2 regions of the Yinghuangia aomiensis genome follow, and region 1 is predicted to be linked to the other one. Evidence: riboswitches for the same ligand, from Rfam matches in the RefSeq annotation. Region 1 holds a riboswitch; the other holds the start of a gene.
What was found. A riboswitch is a leader RNA that binds a small molecule or an ion and turns the genes downstream of it on or off. The one in region 1 is predicted to bind S-adenosylmethionine.
Positions count from the first base shown of each region.

Region 1 (7,512 bases):
GGGTCACGTCGAACCTCGTCAGGTTGCCGCACAGCGAGCAGCGCCACCGGGTCGCCTCGGTGGGGGCCGGGACCGACATGCACGTTCCTCTCAGATCTGAATCGGGTCTGATCCCAATCGGGGTCTCGCACACCATCATCCCGCGCGGCCGGACCGGCGCGCCGTCCGGGAGGGGTGCCTGCGCCCGTGTCAGGGCGGATCCGTACCGTCCGAGGCATGAGCAGCCAGGTGCCCGACCCCTTCGTGCCGCAGTCCGTGTCGCTGCCCGGGTCGCGTGATGCGGCGCCGCCGTGGTCCGGCGGGCCCGCGCGGGACGTTACCGTTCCGGCGCGCCCGGCGCGAAAAACGTCCGCCGGGTGGGATCCCGACGCGCCCCTCGAACGCCAGGTGTTCGTGGTGGTGGACCTGGAGACGACGGGGCTGGACCCGGAGTCGGACCGGATCACCGAGATCGCCGCGGTGCGGCTGCGCGGCGGGGACGTGCTGGCCGAGTTCGCGACGCTGGTCGCGCCGGGTGTGCCGGTCCCGGCGTTCATCACGTCGCTGACCGGGATATCGGACGCGATGGTCACCGGGGCCCCGCCGCTGAAGCACGTGCTGCCCGCGTTCCGGGAGTTCGCCCGTGACGCGGTGCTGGTCGCCCACAACGCGCCGTTCGACGTGGGCTTCCTGAGGGCGGCCTGCGCGTCGTGCGGGGAGCCGTGGCCGCATCTGGTCGTGGTGGACACCCTGGAGCTGGCCCGCACGCTGGTGTCGCGCGGCGAAGTGGGCAGCTACAAACTCGGCACGCTGGCACGCCTCTTCGAGGCTCCGGCGCCCGCCGACCACCGGGCAATAGGCGACGCTCGCGCGACGGCGCACATCCTGCGGGCGCTGATCGACCGGTTGCGGCGCGCGGGCGTGCACGATCTTTCGGGTCTGCTCCAATGCACCGGCCATCCGGGTGAACCTGGCCTGGTCTGAGCCCCTTCCCCCGCCGGGGCATAACAGGGCAATACCTATCAATACCTGACGATAGGCTCATGCTCATCCCCGTGCACGACCAGCTTCCGGCCCGCCGGACCCCGGTGGTCACCTACGCGCTGATCGCACTGAACGCCCTGATCTTCCTCATGAGCCCGCTGTCCGGGTTCGGCGGCGCCCGGTTCGGCAGCCCCGAGGCGCAGGTGTGTGCGGAGAGCCGCTACTACTACGAGTACGGCGCGGTGCCGAGCGAACTCGTCGGCGACGGCCGCATCGTCGCCCCGCCCGCGACCGTCCCCACCGACCACGGCCCGATCACCTGCCGGGACCGCGCGGATCCGGACAAGATCCCCGCACTGACGGTGCTGTTCGCGATGTTCATGCACGGCGGCTGGGTGCACCTCATCGGCAACATGCTCTATCTCTACGTCTTCGGCAACAACGTCGAAGACCGGATGGGGCGCGCGCACTTCGCGATCTTCTTTTTGGTGGCCGGATATCTCGCCACCTACGGCTTCGCGTTACTCAATCCCGGCTCGCACCAGCCGCTGGTGGGCGCGTCCGGCGCGGTGTCCGCGGTGCTCGGCGCCTACCTCTATCTCTATCCGAAGGCGCGCGTGACGAGCCTGGTGCCGCTGCTCCTCTTCCTTCCGCTGCGGTTCCCGGCGTGGCTCGTGCTGGGCTTCTACTTCGTGCTGCAGTGGCTGTACTTCCGGGGCATCGGTGTCAACGGCGAAGCCAACGTCGCCTATGCCGCGCACCTGGTCGGCTTCGCCGCGGGCTTCTGCTACGCGTGGGCGCTGTACCACCGCGACCGGCACCCCGACCGCGGCAAACGCGTCCCGGTCGTGCACGAAAGCTCGTTCGCGGGGGCGCCCACCCTGCCTGCCGCGCCGGTCATCCAGCCGGGTGATCCGCCCCGGTAGGCTCGTACTCCCGTTCCGTCCCACGAGAGGCCGCCGCTGTGATCACCGCGATCGTGCACGTCAAGGCAGGCGTCGACCGCATTCCGGAGATCGCCGAGGCGATCGCCGCGATCGACGGCGTCAGTGAGGTGTACTCGGTGACCGGCGAGTTCGACCTGGTCGCCATGGTGCGGGTGCGCGAGCACGACGAACTGGCGGACGTCATCCCGGGGCGCCTGAACAAGGTGCCGGGCGTCGTGCACACCGAAACGCACATCGCGTTCCGCACCTACTCCAAGCACGACCTGGAAGCGGCCTTCGCCATCGGCCTCGACGACGGCTTCTAGACCGACCGGCCCAACCCGGCCTACCGGCCCGGCGGCCCGGCGGCGCCCGGATTTCAGCCCAGCGCCGCCGCGGACACCGGGCCCCGCGGGTCGGCCTCGGGCACGCAGCGCCCGCCGTCCGTGCGGTACGTCCACCGCGCCCCGCGTGCGACCAGTTCGCGCACCGCGGCGACGAACCGGTCGAGGTGCTCCTCGGGCGTACCCGCCCCGAAGCTCACCCGGATCGCGTTGAGGTTCTGCTCCCCCGCGGGCGCGTCCGGCGCACCGCACTCGGTGGGCGCGTCCGAGCGGCCGCCGAGGAGCTTGCGCACCAGCGGGTGCGCGCAGAACAGGCCGTCGCGGACGCCGATGCCGTACTCCGCGGACAGTGCGGCGGCGAACCGCGAGCTGTTCCACCCCTCCACCACGAACGACAGCACCGAGACGCGCGCCGACTCGGGACCGAACAGGTCGAGCGTGCGCACCTCGGGAATGTCCGCGAGCCCGGCGCGCAGCCGCGCCAGCAGCGCTCCCTCGCGCGCGGCGAGACCCTCCAGGCCGGCCTCGTCGAGCGCGCGGCACGCCGACGCGATCGCGTAGGCGCCGACGACGTTCGGCGAACCGGCCTCGTGCCGGGCCGAACCGTCGTTCCACTCCACGGCGTCCGCGGTCACGGTCTTGCTCGCGCCGCCGCCCGCCAGGTACGGCTCGGCCTCCGCGAGCCAGTCGCCGCGCCCGGCCAGCACGCCCGCGCCGAACGGCGCGTACAGCTTGTGGCCGGAGAAGGCGACCCAGTCCACGTCGAGCCCGGCGAGCGACACCTTGTGGTGCGGCGCGAGCTGCGCGGCGTCCAGCACGATGCGCGCGCCGTGCCGGTGCGCCGTGGCGGCGAGTTCGGCGACCGGGAACAGCTCGCCGGTGACGTTGGACGCGCCGGTCACGCACACCAGCCGCGGCGTGCCCGGGTCGCTCGCGGCGAGGGCGGCGTCGAGCGCGGCGACCGCTTCGGCGGGGCTGCCGGGCGCGGGCAGCTGGGTGACGTCGGCGGTGCGGCGCCACGGCAGCAGCGCCGCGTGGTGCTCGGTCTCGAACACGAACACCCGGGTGCCGGCCGGGAGCGCGGCGGCGAGCAGGTTGAGGGAGTCGGTGGTGCCGCGGGTGAACAGCACGACGTCGTCGGCGCGGGCGTCCAGGTAGCCGGCGACGGTGGCGCGGCTCTGCTCGTACAGGTCCGTGGACAGCTGCGACAGGTAGCCGGCGCCGCGGTGCACGCTGCCGTAGTACGGCAGGTACGCGGCCACGTCGTCCCACACCCGCTGGAGACACGGCGCGCTGGCCGCGTAGTCGAGGGCCGCGTATTCGGCGTCGCCGCCGGTGACCAGCGGGACCCGCACGTCGCGCCCGACGACCGGCAGCGGCGCGGGCAGCACACCGTCGGCCGAAGCGGAGAAAACGGAAGATTCGGTGACGAAAGCGACAGCGGACATGGCGAGCCTCCAGGGTCGAGGACCCCGGAATGCCAGTGCGTCGAGAGGGTCCGCGCTTGCCGGAGCGCTGTTGCGTCCGGCCTGGTCATCACCCGGGGCACCCCGCCGCGGAGGAGGGTTGCCGGACAGCAAGCCGGGGCCAAAACGCTGTCACTCGTGACCTGGGAGGATTATTACCCCATCAGCGGCGGCCGCTCAACACGGATATCGGCCGTCCCGCATCGCGAGACGGCCGATACCGGTGCGTGAAACGGGTTCAGCCGAAGGAGCGCGTGGTCTCGACCCACCGGTCGAGCGCCGCTTGGGCCTTGCCCGAATCGATGGCGTCCGCCGCGCGGGCGATGCCGTCCGCGAGCCGCTCGGCGAGCGGCGTGTCGTCGGCCGGGTGCAGGGAGGCCAGCGCCGCCGCGGAGTTGAGCAGCACGGCATCCCGGACGGGGCCGCGCTCACCCGCGAGCAGCTGCCGCACGACTCCGGCGTTGTGCGCCGCGTCGCCGCCGCGCAGCGCCTCGATCGGCACCTGCGCGATGCCGAAGTCGCGCGGGTCGACCCGGTCTTCGCGGACCTCGCCGTCCCGGGCGATCCACACCTTGGACGTGGTGGTGATGGTCAGCTCGTCGAGGCCGTCGTCGCCGCGGAACACCAGCGCCGACGCGCCGCGCCGGGCGAACACACCCGCCATCAGCGGCGCCATGCGCGGGTCCGCCACCCCGACCGCGGCGTGCGGCGCGCGCGCCGGATTGGTCAGCGGGCCGAGGATGTTGAACGTCGTCTGCACGCCGAGTTCGCTGCGGGCCTGCGCCGCGTGCCGCAGGGAAGGGTGGAAGCGCTGCGCGAAGCACAGCGTGACCCCGGCGTCGACGGCGGTGCGCACCACCTGCTCCGGCGTCAGATCCAGCCGCACGCCGAGGGCTTCGAGGACGTCGGCCGCGCCACTCGCGGAGGACGCCGACCGGTTGCCGTGCTTGACGACCGTGGCGCCGGTCCCGGCGACCACGATCGCGGACATCGTGGAGATGTTGACGGTGCGGGCCCGGTCGCCGCCGGTGCCGACGATGTCGACGATCGGACCGGGCACCTCGATGGTGACCGCGTGCCCGTACATCGCGTCGACGAGGCCGGTGACCTCTTCGACGGTCTCGCCCTTGGCGCGCAGCGCCACGACGAACCCGGCGATCTGCACCGGCGTCGCCTCGCCCGACATGATGCGGTCCATCGCCCACGCGGTGGTCGGCGCGTCGAGGTCCTCGCCGTGCATCAGCGCCGTGAGGACGTCCGGCCAGGACCGGCCCTGCCCGGGGTTGGTGCTCTTCACCGCTGCCGAGGCCGAGGCGCTCATGGTCCGCTCCCGCGTGACGTGTCCGATCAGGTCGGACTCAGCGTAGCCGCGCGCGGCAAGCGCATTCCGGCGTGTCCGCAGGATGGTCGGCGCGCGCCTCGGACACGCCCGAGGCGCGTCGGCCGGTCAGGAAGCGCGCGTGCGGGCCGCGGCACGGGTCCGCAGCAAGCCCGCCGCGGACGCCGCGAGGGTGACCGGGTCGAGCGGATGCGACACCACGGCGTCGGCGCGGCACCAGGTCGCCAGCCACGCGTCCTGCGGGCGGCCGACCAGCACGAGCACCGGCGGGCAGTTGTAGACCTCGTCCTTGAGCTGGCGGCAGATGCCCATCCCGCCGGCGGGCGCGGCCTCGCCGTCGAGGACCACCAAGTCGTAGCCGCCCTTGTCCATCCGGGCGATGACCGCGGGTTCGGTCGCGCACTCGTAGTACTCCAGCCGCGGCACGTCCGCCGCGGGGCGCCGGCCGAGCGCGAGCATGACCTTCTGCCGGGTGTTGCGGTCGTCGCTGTACACGAGGACGGTCATGGTGTCGCCGCTGTGCGCCATAGCCACCTGCCCTGGTCGTCGTCCGCCGGCGTCCGCCGCCCGGAGCCCGGATGCGGTCCCGCTGTGATCCGCGTTACAACACCGCGGATGCTACCCCTCGCGGATCACGGACTCCAAGCACGTGATCGACAAGCGAGCGCGGGCAAGAGCCAATGAACGGGACATATTTCCCGATTCGGACCGGGCGCCTCGCCCTCACTCCCTCCCCAGCAGCAGCCACCCCTCCGCGTCGCCCCCCAGCCGCTGCGCGAGTCCCGCCATGCGGCTGCGTTCGCGAGCGAGTTCGAGGGCGGTGACCTTCTGCTGCCGGTCGGCATGCGTGACGCCGTCGGGGCCGGGGGCGACCGTCCAGCCGTCCGGGGCCAGCAGCCGGGCCGCCTCGGCCGCCGCGGCGGCGTCCGGCAGCCGGAGGACGTGACGAAGGACCAGTTCGCGACCTTCGACCTGTACGCCCTTTTCGGCCAGGTCCGCGAGCACCGCCGAGTCCGCGCGCGCCGGGTCGAAGCTCTCGCCGACCACGACGAGCGTGCCGTCGTCGACGAGCGGGGGTGCGGCGTCCGCACTCCGGCGGCGGAAGAACCGCCCGATTCCTGCCATGGCCATGCCGCGACGCTACCCGCCCCTCCGCGGCGCGCTCCGCCTGCCCGTGTTTCCCGGCCGGGTTCGCCGCCGCCTCCCTCGTTCGGGCGAACCCTGGCGGTGCCGATACGGGATTCACCCGATCGAGATTCACCCAGCGTGACCGACGGATTTGCCGACGCCCTCGCACAGTCCGTCAACTCGACGCGCCGAATTGCCGGCGAACGATCTCGGAACGGATCAAGGAATTCCCGCGCGGACCCCCCGGACCTGCGGTTCCGGCGCCCACTGCCGGCCGGGACCGCGCCCGGCCAGGGGGCAACGTCCCTCTTATAGGGAGGGCTTCGCCACCCGTTCGGACGAATCTCGCCGCCCGGGAACAGCACCCGCCGTCAGACACGTTCAGCGAAGGATGCCCCCCGAAGCGCGGGCAGATCCGGCGACCGCAATAATGGCGGCCGTGGCGACAGCAACAGCAGTAGAAACCGGGCATGCGCCCCACGGGGCGGTCGACCGCCCCAACTTGGTCAGCATCGGCACGATCGTCTGGTTGGCGTCGGAGCTGATGTTCTTCGCGGCCCTGTTCGCGATGTACTTCACGATCCGGTCGGTCCAGGGACCCGAGGTATGGGATCAGAGCAGCTCGCTCTTGAACGTCCCGTTCTCGTCGGTGAACACCACGATCCTGGTGCTCTCCTCCCTGACCTGCCAGCTGGGCGTCTTCGCGGCCGAACGCGGCGATGTCAAGAAGCTGCGCATGTGGTTCGTGATCACGTTCATCATGGGCGCGATCTTCATCGGTGGACAGGTGTACGAGTACACCGAGCTGGTCAAGGAAGGCCTGACGCTCTCGTCGGCCGCCTACGGCTCGGTCTTCTACATGACGACCGGCTTCCACGGCATGCACGTGACCGGCGGCCTCATCGCGTTCCTGCTCGTTCTCGGGCGGACGTATGCGGCCAAGCGGTTCACGCACCAGCAGGCCACGAGCGCGATCGTCGTCTCGTACTACTGGCACTTCGTCGACGTGGTGTGGATCGGGCTGTTCGCCACGATCTACCTCATCAAGTAGACGTAGGCGTTTCCGGGCCCGCCGGTCCGACCGACTAGAACGACGAACCCAACCGAGGTTTTTGGTGAAGAAGCTCTCCGCACGACGGCGCCACCCCCTGGCGGCGATCGTCGTCCTACTCTTCGCGCTCGCGGCGACCGGGGGGCTGTACGCCGCGTTCGCGCCCGCCAAGTCGGCGCAGGCCGAGGACGCCCCTTCCTCGATCGCCGTCGAAGAGGGCAAGAAGCTGTACCTGAGCGGCTGTTCCAGCTGCCACGGCCTCAACGGCCAGGGCACGAGCGACGGCCCGTCCCTG
Region 1 covers NZ_BAABHS010000004.1:341,661-349,172, forward strand. Annotated here, with positions in the region: gene ABEA93_RS07810 (hypothetical protein) at 1-79, opposite strand, end outside; gene ABEA93_RS07815 (exonuclease domain-containing protein) at 217-963, shown strand; gene ABEA93_RS07820 (rhomboid family intramembrane serine protease) at 1,023-1,889, shown strand; gene ABEA93_RS07825 (Lrp/AsnC family transcriptional regulator) at 1,928-2,215, shown strand; gene ABEA93_RS07830 (aminotransferase class V-fold PLP-dependent enzyme) at 2,269-3,681, opposite strand; SAM riboswitch class IV at 3,729-3,843, opposite strand; gene trpD (anthranilate phosphoribosyltransferase) at 3,938-5,020, opposite strand; gene ABEA93_RS07840 (response regulator) at 5,147-5,566, opposite strand; gene ABEA93_RS07845 (hypothetical protein) at 5,762-6,169, opposite strand; gene ctaE (aa3-type cytochrome oxidase subunit III) at 6,597-7,217, shown strand; gene qcrC (cytochrome bc1 complex diheme cytochrome c subunit) at 7,282-7,512, shown strand, end outside.

Region 2 (7,512 bases), on a different contig from region 1:
CGAGCTTGCCGAACGCACCCTCGGACGCCTGGAGCAGGGCCACGCCACCACCGGCGACGATGCCCTCCTCGACGGCGGCCTTGGCGTTGCGCACCGCGTCCTCGATGCGGTGCTTGCGCTCCTTGAGCTCCACCTCGGTGGCCGCGCCGGCCTTGATGACGGCCACGCCGCCGGCCAGCTTGGCGAGGCGCTCCTGGAGCTTCTCGCGGTCGTAGTCCGAGTCGGACTGCTCGATCTCCGCGCGGATCTGGTTCACGCGGCCCGCGACCTGGTCCGAGTCGCCGGCGCCGTCGACGATCGTCGTCTCGTCCTTGGTGACGACGACCTTGCGGGCGCGGCCGAGCAGGTCGATGCCCGCGTTCTCCAGCTTGAGGCCGACCTCTTCGCTGACGACCTGGCCACCGGTGAGGATGGCGATGTCGCCCAGCATGGCCTTGCGGCGGTCGCCGAAGCCCGGGGCCTTGACGGCGACGGACTTGAAGGTGCCGCGGATCTTGTTGACGACGAGCGTGGCCAGGGCCTCGCCCTCGACGTCCTCGGCGATGATCGCGAGCGGCTTGCCGCTCTGCATGACCTTCTCCAGCAGCGGGAGGAGGTCCTTCACCGAGGCGATCTTGCTGTTGACGATCAGGATGTACGGGTCGTCGAGGACGGCCTCCATACGCTCCGGGTCGGTGGAGAAGTAGGGCGAGATGTAGCCCTTGTCGAAGCGCATGCCCTCGGTGAGCTCGAGCTCGAGCCCGAAGGTGTTGCTCTCCTCGACGGTGATGACGCCTTCCTTGCCGACCTTGTCCATCGCCTCGGCGATCATCTCGCCGATCTGCGGGTCGGCGGCGGAGATGGAGGCCGTGGAAGCGATCTGCTCCTTGGTCTCGACGTCCTTCGCAAGGTTGAGCAGCTGCTCGGAGACGGCCTCGACGGCCTTCTCGATGCCGCGCTTGAGGGCCATCGGGTTGGCGCCGGCGGCGACGTTGCGGAGACCCTCACGCACGAGCGCCTGGGCCAGGACGGTCGCGGTCGTCGTGCCGTCACCGGCGACGTCGTCCGTCTTCTTCGCGACCTCCTTGACCAGCTCGGCGCCGATCTTCTCGTACGGGTCTTCCAGCTCGATTTCCTTGGCGATGCTCACACCATCGTTGGTGATGGTGGGCGCGCCCCACTTCTTCTCGAGCACGACGTTGCGGCCCTTGGGGCCGAGCGTGACCTTGACGGCGTCGGCGAGCTGGTTCATCCCGCGCTCAAGGCCGCGACGCGCCTCTTCGTCGAACGCGATGATCTTGGCCATGTGGTGAGGTCCTCCCAGAACGGGGTGGATGCTGAAGGACCGGCCGACGCCCGCGACGGACGACCCGACTCCGCGGGGATCCTTCCCCCACGGCCTCCGGACCTCGTCTGCCCGGTCCTTTTGTCACTCTCACATCCAGAGTGCTAACGCCAATGATTAGCACTCGGGTAGGTCGAGTGCAAGCGGACCCGGCCGTATCAGGGCCCGCGCGGCGCTGCCGCCCCTGCCGTCCCGCCCGCTCCTGCGCACCCCGGGCACGCCGAAGGCCCGGACCCCCCTGCACGGGGGACCGGGCCTTCGGCACGTCTGAAGAAGAAAAGCAGTATTCAGAAGAGCTGTGAACGGGCTCAGCCGGTCACGCGGACCATGTCCGCCTGCGGGCCCTTCTGCCCCTGCGAGATCTCGAACTCGACCCGCTGTCCTTCCTCAAGCGTCCGGTACCCGTCCATCTGGATCGCGCTGTAGTGGACGAAGACGTCCGCACCACCGTCGACCGCGATGAAGCCGTACCCCTTCTCCGCGTTGAACCACTTGACGGTGCCCTGAGCCATTCCTAACTCCCCTGTTACTGGCCCTTTCACGGAAACTGCGCGCCGCAGCTCCGGGTCGTTCGCTTACTTCTTGACCGACTGAGTGAAGTCAGCACAGGGCAAGCAGGTTCGCGAGTTGTTGCCACACACCAGGAACCAGTACGTGGAACCGTCCGACCGCGGCTGAATGTATCCGGATGCGTGCCCGACGCAACAGGTCAAACGGACGAGAAATCCGGGAGGAATAAAAGCCTCGGAGCGTGACGTACACCACGAAAAGCCGCATTTCACTCCGCAATAAATGCGACAACAAGGACATTTCGGGTGTGATCCCGGCCACGGGATTCTGTGGCGGTTGCCGCGACATCTCCGGAAAATGCGGTAGTACCGGAGTGCACCGGCACCAGCCTTCCACGGAATCGGCGGTTCCGAATGCGGCACGCCGCAAGGCGCTCTGGTGGGCCTCAGGTGGGGATCATGAAAAGGTGGGGATCATGAAAAAAGTCCGCCGCCCGGTGCACCGGGCGGCGGACTTCGTTTATTGCGGGATCAACAACCGCCCGCGACGGCCGGGATCACCGAGACGTTCGCACCGTCCGGCGTCGCGGTCTGCAGGCCGTCCGCGAAACGCACGTCGTCGTCGTTGACATAGACGTTCACGAACCGGCGCAGCTTGCCGGTGTCGTCGAGCACGCGCGCCGCGATGCCCGGGTAGCTCTTCTCCAGCGACTCGACGACCTCGGCCAGCGTCGCGCCCTCGGCGGTGACCTCGGCCGCGCCGTCGGTGTAGGTGCGCAGGATCGTCGGAATGCGGACGGAAACGCTCATCTGTGTCATCAACCTTTCGGGGCTCTTACGGAGGCGGCGTCAGGCCAGGCCGGCCGCGCGGAACGCGTCCAGCGAAGGGCGGATGGTCGCGGTCGCGCCCGTCGTGCCCTCGATGGCGTCCAGGGTCTTGAGGCCGTCGCCGGTGTTGAGGACGACGGTCGTGGCGTCCGGGTCCAGCTGCCCGGTCTCCACCAGCTTGCGCAGCACGCCGACGGTCACGCCGCCCGCGGTCTCGCCGAAGACGCCCTCGGTCCGGGCCAGCAGCTTGATCGCGTCGACGACCTGCGTGTCGTCGACGTCCTCCACCGCGCCGCCGGTCCGCTTGCACACGTCGAGCACGTAGGGCCCGTCCGCCGGGTTGCCGATGGCCAGGGACTTCGCGATGGTGTCCGGCTTGACCGGCCGGATCACGTCGTGCCCGGCCTTCCACGCGGCGGACACCGGCGAGCAGCCCTCGGCCTGCGCCCCGAAGATCTTGTACGGGGCGTCCTCGACCAGGCCGAGCTTGATCAGCTCGCGGAAGCCCTTGTCGATCTTGGTGAGCTGCGAGCCGGACGCGATCGGGATCACGATCTGCTCGGGCAGCCGCCAGCCGAGCTGCTCGGCGATCTCGTAGGCCAGCGTCTTGGAGCCCTCGCCGTAGTACGGCCGCAGGTTGACGTTGACGAAGCCCCAGCCCTCGCCGACCGGGTCGCCGATCAGCTCCGAGCAGAAGCGGTTGACCTCGTCGTAGGTGCCCTCGATCGCGACCAGCTCGCCGCCGTAGGCGGCCGCCGTGACGACCTTGCCGGCCTCCAGGTCGGACGGGATGAACACGCATGAGCGCAGGCCCGCCCGGGCGGCCGCGGCGCCGACGGCGCCGGCCAGGTTCCCGGTCGACGAGCAGGAGAGCGTGGTGAAGCCGAAGTTGCGGGCCGCCTCGAGGGCGATGGCCACCACGCGGTCCTTGAACGAGTGCGTCGGGTTGCCCGAGTCGTCCTTGACGTACAGGTCCTTCAGGCCCAGCTCGCGGCCCAGGTTGCGGGCGACGACCAGCTTGGTGAAGCCCGGGTTGAGGTTCGGGCGGGAGGCCACGTCCGCGGACACGGGCAGCAGCGGCGCGTACCGCCAGATGTTGTTCGGACCGGCTTCGATCTGCTCGCGGGTCACGCCGCCGGAGAAGTCGTAGGCGACCTCCAGCGGCCCGAAACAGAACGCACACGCGAAGATCGGGCCGAGGTCGTAGCGCTCACCGCATTCGCGGCACGACAAGGCGGCCGCGGGGCCGAAGGCACCGGAGGTCAGGGCGGCGGAATCGATCGTGGGTGTAGCCATGGCGAGGCCTCTCTCCTCATCTTCCCCACGGGGGTTCCCGCGGGACGGACTTGGCACCAGTCCGCCGGGAGGCCCGCGTGCAATGCACATGGGTACCGATCGGATGGTTGCCGGGGCTTCAACGGGCCGTTCCCTCTGCCCCTCTGGATGAGCTGTATGGCGGGCTAGTGGGCCGTATCACCGGCTCGTGCACCGCATTTGTCCGGGTCGACGTGCGATCGTCGTACCTCGTGACGAAGACTGTAACCGAAGCGGCCACCCGCCGATCATCGCCGTCCGCCACGCGAGACGATAGACACACGAATCGCACGATGCGCGCAAGAAGCGACAGGGGAACGTCACAGTGCTGCCCGAGGTGAGCCGCTGGCTGGACCGGAGGTCCTCGACCGCCGCCGATTGGCCGGTCCCGAGGCTGGTGGAAGCGAAGCGGGCAGGGCAGATCCGGGTCAGCGTGGTGCTGCCGGCCCTCGACGAGGAGCCGACCGTCGGGGCGATAGTCCGCACGATCCGCGGCGAGCTGATGGAGCGCCACCCGCTCGTCGACGAGTTGGTCGTGGTCGACTCCGGGTCCACCGACCGCACCGCCGAGGTCGCCGCCGCGGCGGGCGCCCGCGTGGTGCACCGCGACGAGATCCTGCCCCGGCTGCCCGCGGTGCGCGGCAAGGGCGAGGTGCTGTGGCGTTCGCTTCTCGCCACCACCGGCGACCTCGTCTGCTTCGTCGACGCCGACCTGCGCGGGTTCTCCGCGGACTTCGTGTCCGGCATCCTCGGCCCGCTGCTGACCGACCCGTCCGTGCAGCTCGTGAAGGCGATGTACGACCGGCCGCTGGAGATCGGCGACACCATGGTGCCCGCGGGCGGCGGCCGGGTCACCGAGCTGGTGGCGCGCCCCCTGCTCAACATGTACTGGCCGGAACTCGCCGGGTTCGTGCAGCCGCTCGGCGGCGAGTACGCGGTGCGCCGCCACCTCCTGGAACGCCTGCCGTTCCCGTGCGGCTACGGCATCGAGACCGCGATGCTCGTCGACACCCTGAACCTGGTCGGCCTGGACGCGATGGCGCAGGTCGACGTGGGCGTGCGGCGGCACAGCCACCAGGACGAAGCCGGGCTCGGCCGGATGGCGGGCGAGATCTGGCAGGCGGTGCTGGAGCGGCTGCACCGCGACGGCCGGGTGCGCAAGGGCGCGGGCGGCCTCAACACGCTGTTCGCCCAGTTCGAGCGCGACGAGAAGGGGTTCCGGGTGACCAGCCACGACGTGGCCGCGCACGAACGGCCCCCGATGATCACGATCCCGGAGTACCGCGCCCGCGACGCGCTCGCCGGCTGATCCCGCGGGCCGTTCCGGACGGCGCGCCGCGCCCGCGCCCGGGTGCGCGGCACGGCGCCGGGGTTTGTCCGACCGGCCGGATGGCTAGGTTTGCAGGCATGAGCGCCCAAGCACGTGTCCTTGTCGCGTCCAACCGCGGTCCGGTGTCGTTCCACGCCGAGGACGACGGTTCGCTGAGCGTCCGGCGCGGCGGCGGCGGCCTCGTGTCCGGGCTCTCCGCGGCAGGCCAGGGCACCGGCGCGGTCTGGGTGTGCGCTGCGCTGTCGGAGGCCGACCGCACCGCGGCGCGGGAAGCGCCGGCCGGGCGGATCGACCGGGCCGGGTACGACACCGGCGGCCTGGCCGTCCACATGCTGGACATCGACCCGGGGACGTTCGCGCGGGCGTACAACGCCATAGCCAATTCGACGCTGTGGTTCATCCACCACCTGCTGTACGACACGGCGACCAAGCCGGTCTTCGACGGCCGGTTCCGCAAGGAGTGGGCGTCGTACGAGGCTTACAACGCGGCGTTCGCAGAGGCCCTCGCGGCGGAGGCGAGCGAAGGCGCGCAGGTCGTCGTGCAGGACTACCACCTGACGCTCACCCCGCGGATGCTCCGCTCGCTGCGGCCCGACCTGCGGATCGGGCACTTCTCGCACACCCCGTGGGCGCCGCCGGACTACTTCCGGCTGCTGCCGGACGACATCGCGCGTGCCGTACTGGAGGGCATCCTCGGCGCGGACCACGCAGGATTCCTGACCCGGCGGTGGGCGGGCGCGTTCCTGGACTGCTGCGAGGAACTGCTCGGCGCCGACGTCGACCGCGCGGCGATGACCGTCGCGCACGCCGGCCGGGTGACCGAGATCGGCGTGCACGGGCTCGGCGCGGACGCCGAATTCCTGCGCGACCGCGCGTCGCGGCCGGACGTCGAGGCGCGGCTGGCCGCGCTCCGCGAGGCGGTCGGCGACCGCAAGGTCATCGTGCGGGTGGACCGGACCGAGCTGTCGAAGAACATCGTGCGGGGGCTGCTGGCCTACCGCGACCTGCTGCGGACCCGGCCGGAATGGCTCGGGCGCGTGGTGCACGTCGCGTTCGCCTACCCGTCGCGGCACGACCTGCCGGAGTACCGCGAGTACACGGCGGCGGTGCAGCGGATCGCCAAGGAGATCGACGACGAGTTCGGCGACGGCACCTGGCAGCCGCTGATCCTGCACGTCAACGACGACTTCCCGCGGTCGCTGGCGGCGTACCGGCTCGCCGACGTGGCGCTGGTGAACCCGATCCGGGACGGCATGAACCTGGTCGCCAAGGAGATCCCGGTGGTGTCCGAGCGCGGTTGCGCGCTGGTGCTGTCCCGCGAGGCGGGCGCATTCGAGGAACTCGGCGCGGACGCCGTCGTGGTGAACCCGTTCGACGTGACGGCGACGACCGAGGCCCTGCACACCGCGCTGTCGATGGACGACGCGGAACGCGGCGAACGCACCAAGCGGCTCGCCGCGGCGGCGACCGCGCTGAGCCCGCAGCAGTGGTTCCTCGACCAGCTGGACGCGCTGGGCTGAGGCTTGGGCAGGCGGCCCGCTACACCGCGTCCGCGAGTGCGGCCAGCAGTGCCGCGACCCCGGGCGGTCCGTCGACGACCACGTCGGCGCGCTCGGCGAGTTCGCTCACCTCGGCGGAGCCGCTGCACACCGTCACGCCCGCGACGCCGTCGCCGCGCAGCCGTTCCACCGCGTCGAACGCGGCCAGGTCGCCCAGGTCGTCGCCCGCGAACAGCACGCTGCGCGCGCCGCGTTCGGCGAGGAACGCGGTGAGGGCTTGGCCCTTGTCCATTCCGGCGGGACGCAACTCCAGGACGTACCGGCCGGGTTCGACGACCAGGCCGTGGTCGTGCGCGAGCGCGGCGAGCGGGGCGCGGAGCGCGTCGAAGGCGCCTTGCGGGTCGGGGGCCCGGCGCGTGTGCACGGCCAGCGCGCTGCCCTTGTCCTCGGTCCAGGTGGTCTCCCACAGGCCGAGGCCGGACAGCACCCCGGGCAGCTGGGCCCGCACCGCGTCGACGCCCGGTGGGACGTCGGGCGCGTGCACGCGGCCGCTGACCGCGTCCCAGCGCTCCAGGCCGTAGTGGCCGAGCACCACGAGGCGGTCGAGTCCGGGGACGCCGGCGAACCGGCCGTAGGCGACGGCGACCGCCGCGGGGCGGCCGGTCACGATCACCACGGCGTCCAGGTGCGGGGCCAGCCGGGACAGGG
Region 2 covers NZ_BAABHS010000014.1:105,715-113,226, forward strand. Annotated here, with positions in the region: gene groL (chaperonin GroEL) at 1-1,285, opposite strand, end outside; gene ABEA93_RS20460 (cold-shock protein) at 1,633-1,836, opposite strand; gene ABEA93_RS20465 (ubiquitin-like small modifier protein 1) at 2,365-2,643, opposite strand; gene thrC (threonine synthase) at 2,683-3,957, opposite strand; SAM riboswitch class I at 3,971-4,111, opposite strand; gene ABEA93_RS20475 (glucosyl-3-phosphoglycerate synthase) at 4,301-5,284, shown strand; gene ABEA93_RS20480 (alpha,alpha-trehalose-phosphate synthase (UDP-forming)) at 5,383-6,825, shown strand; gene otsB (trehalose-phosphatase) at 6,845-7,512, opposite strand, start outside.
Region 2: linked by a shared signal. The riboswitch ahead of thrC (threonine synthase) and the one ahead of ABEA93_RS07830 (aminotransferase class V-fold PLP-dependent enzyme) in region 1 are both predicted to bind S-adenosylmethionine.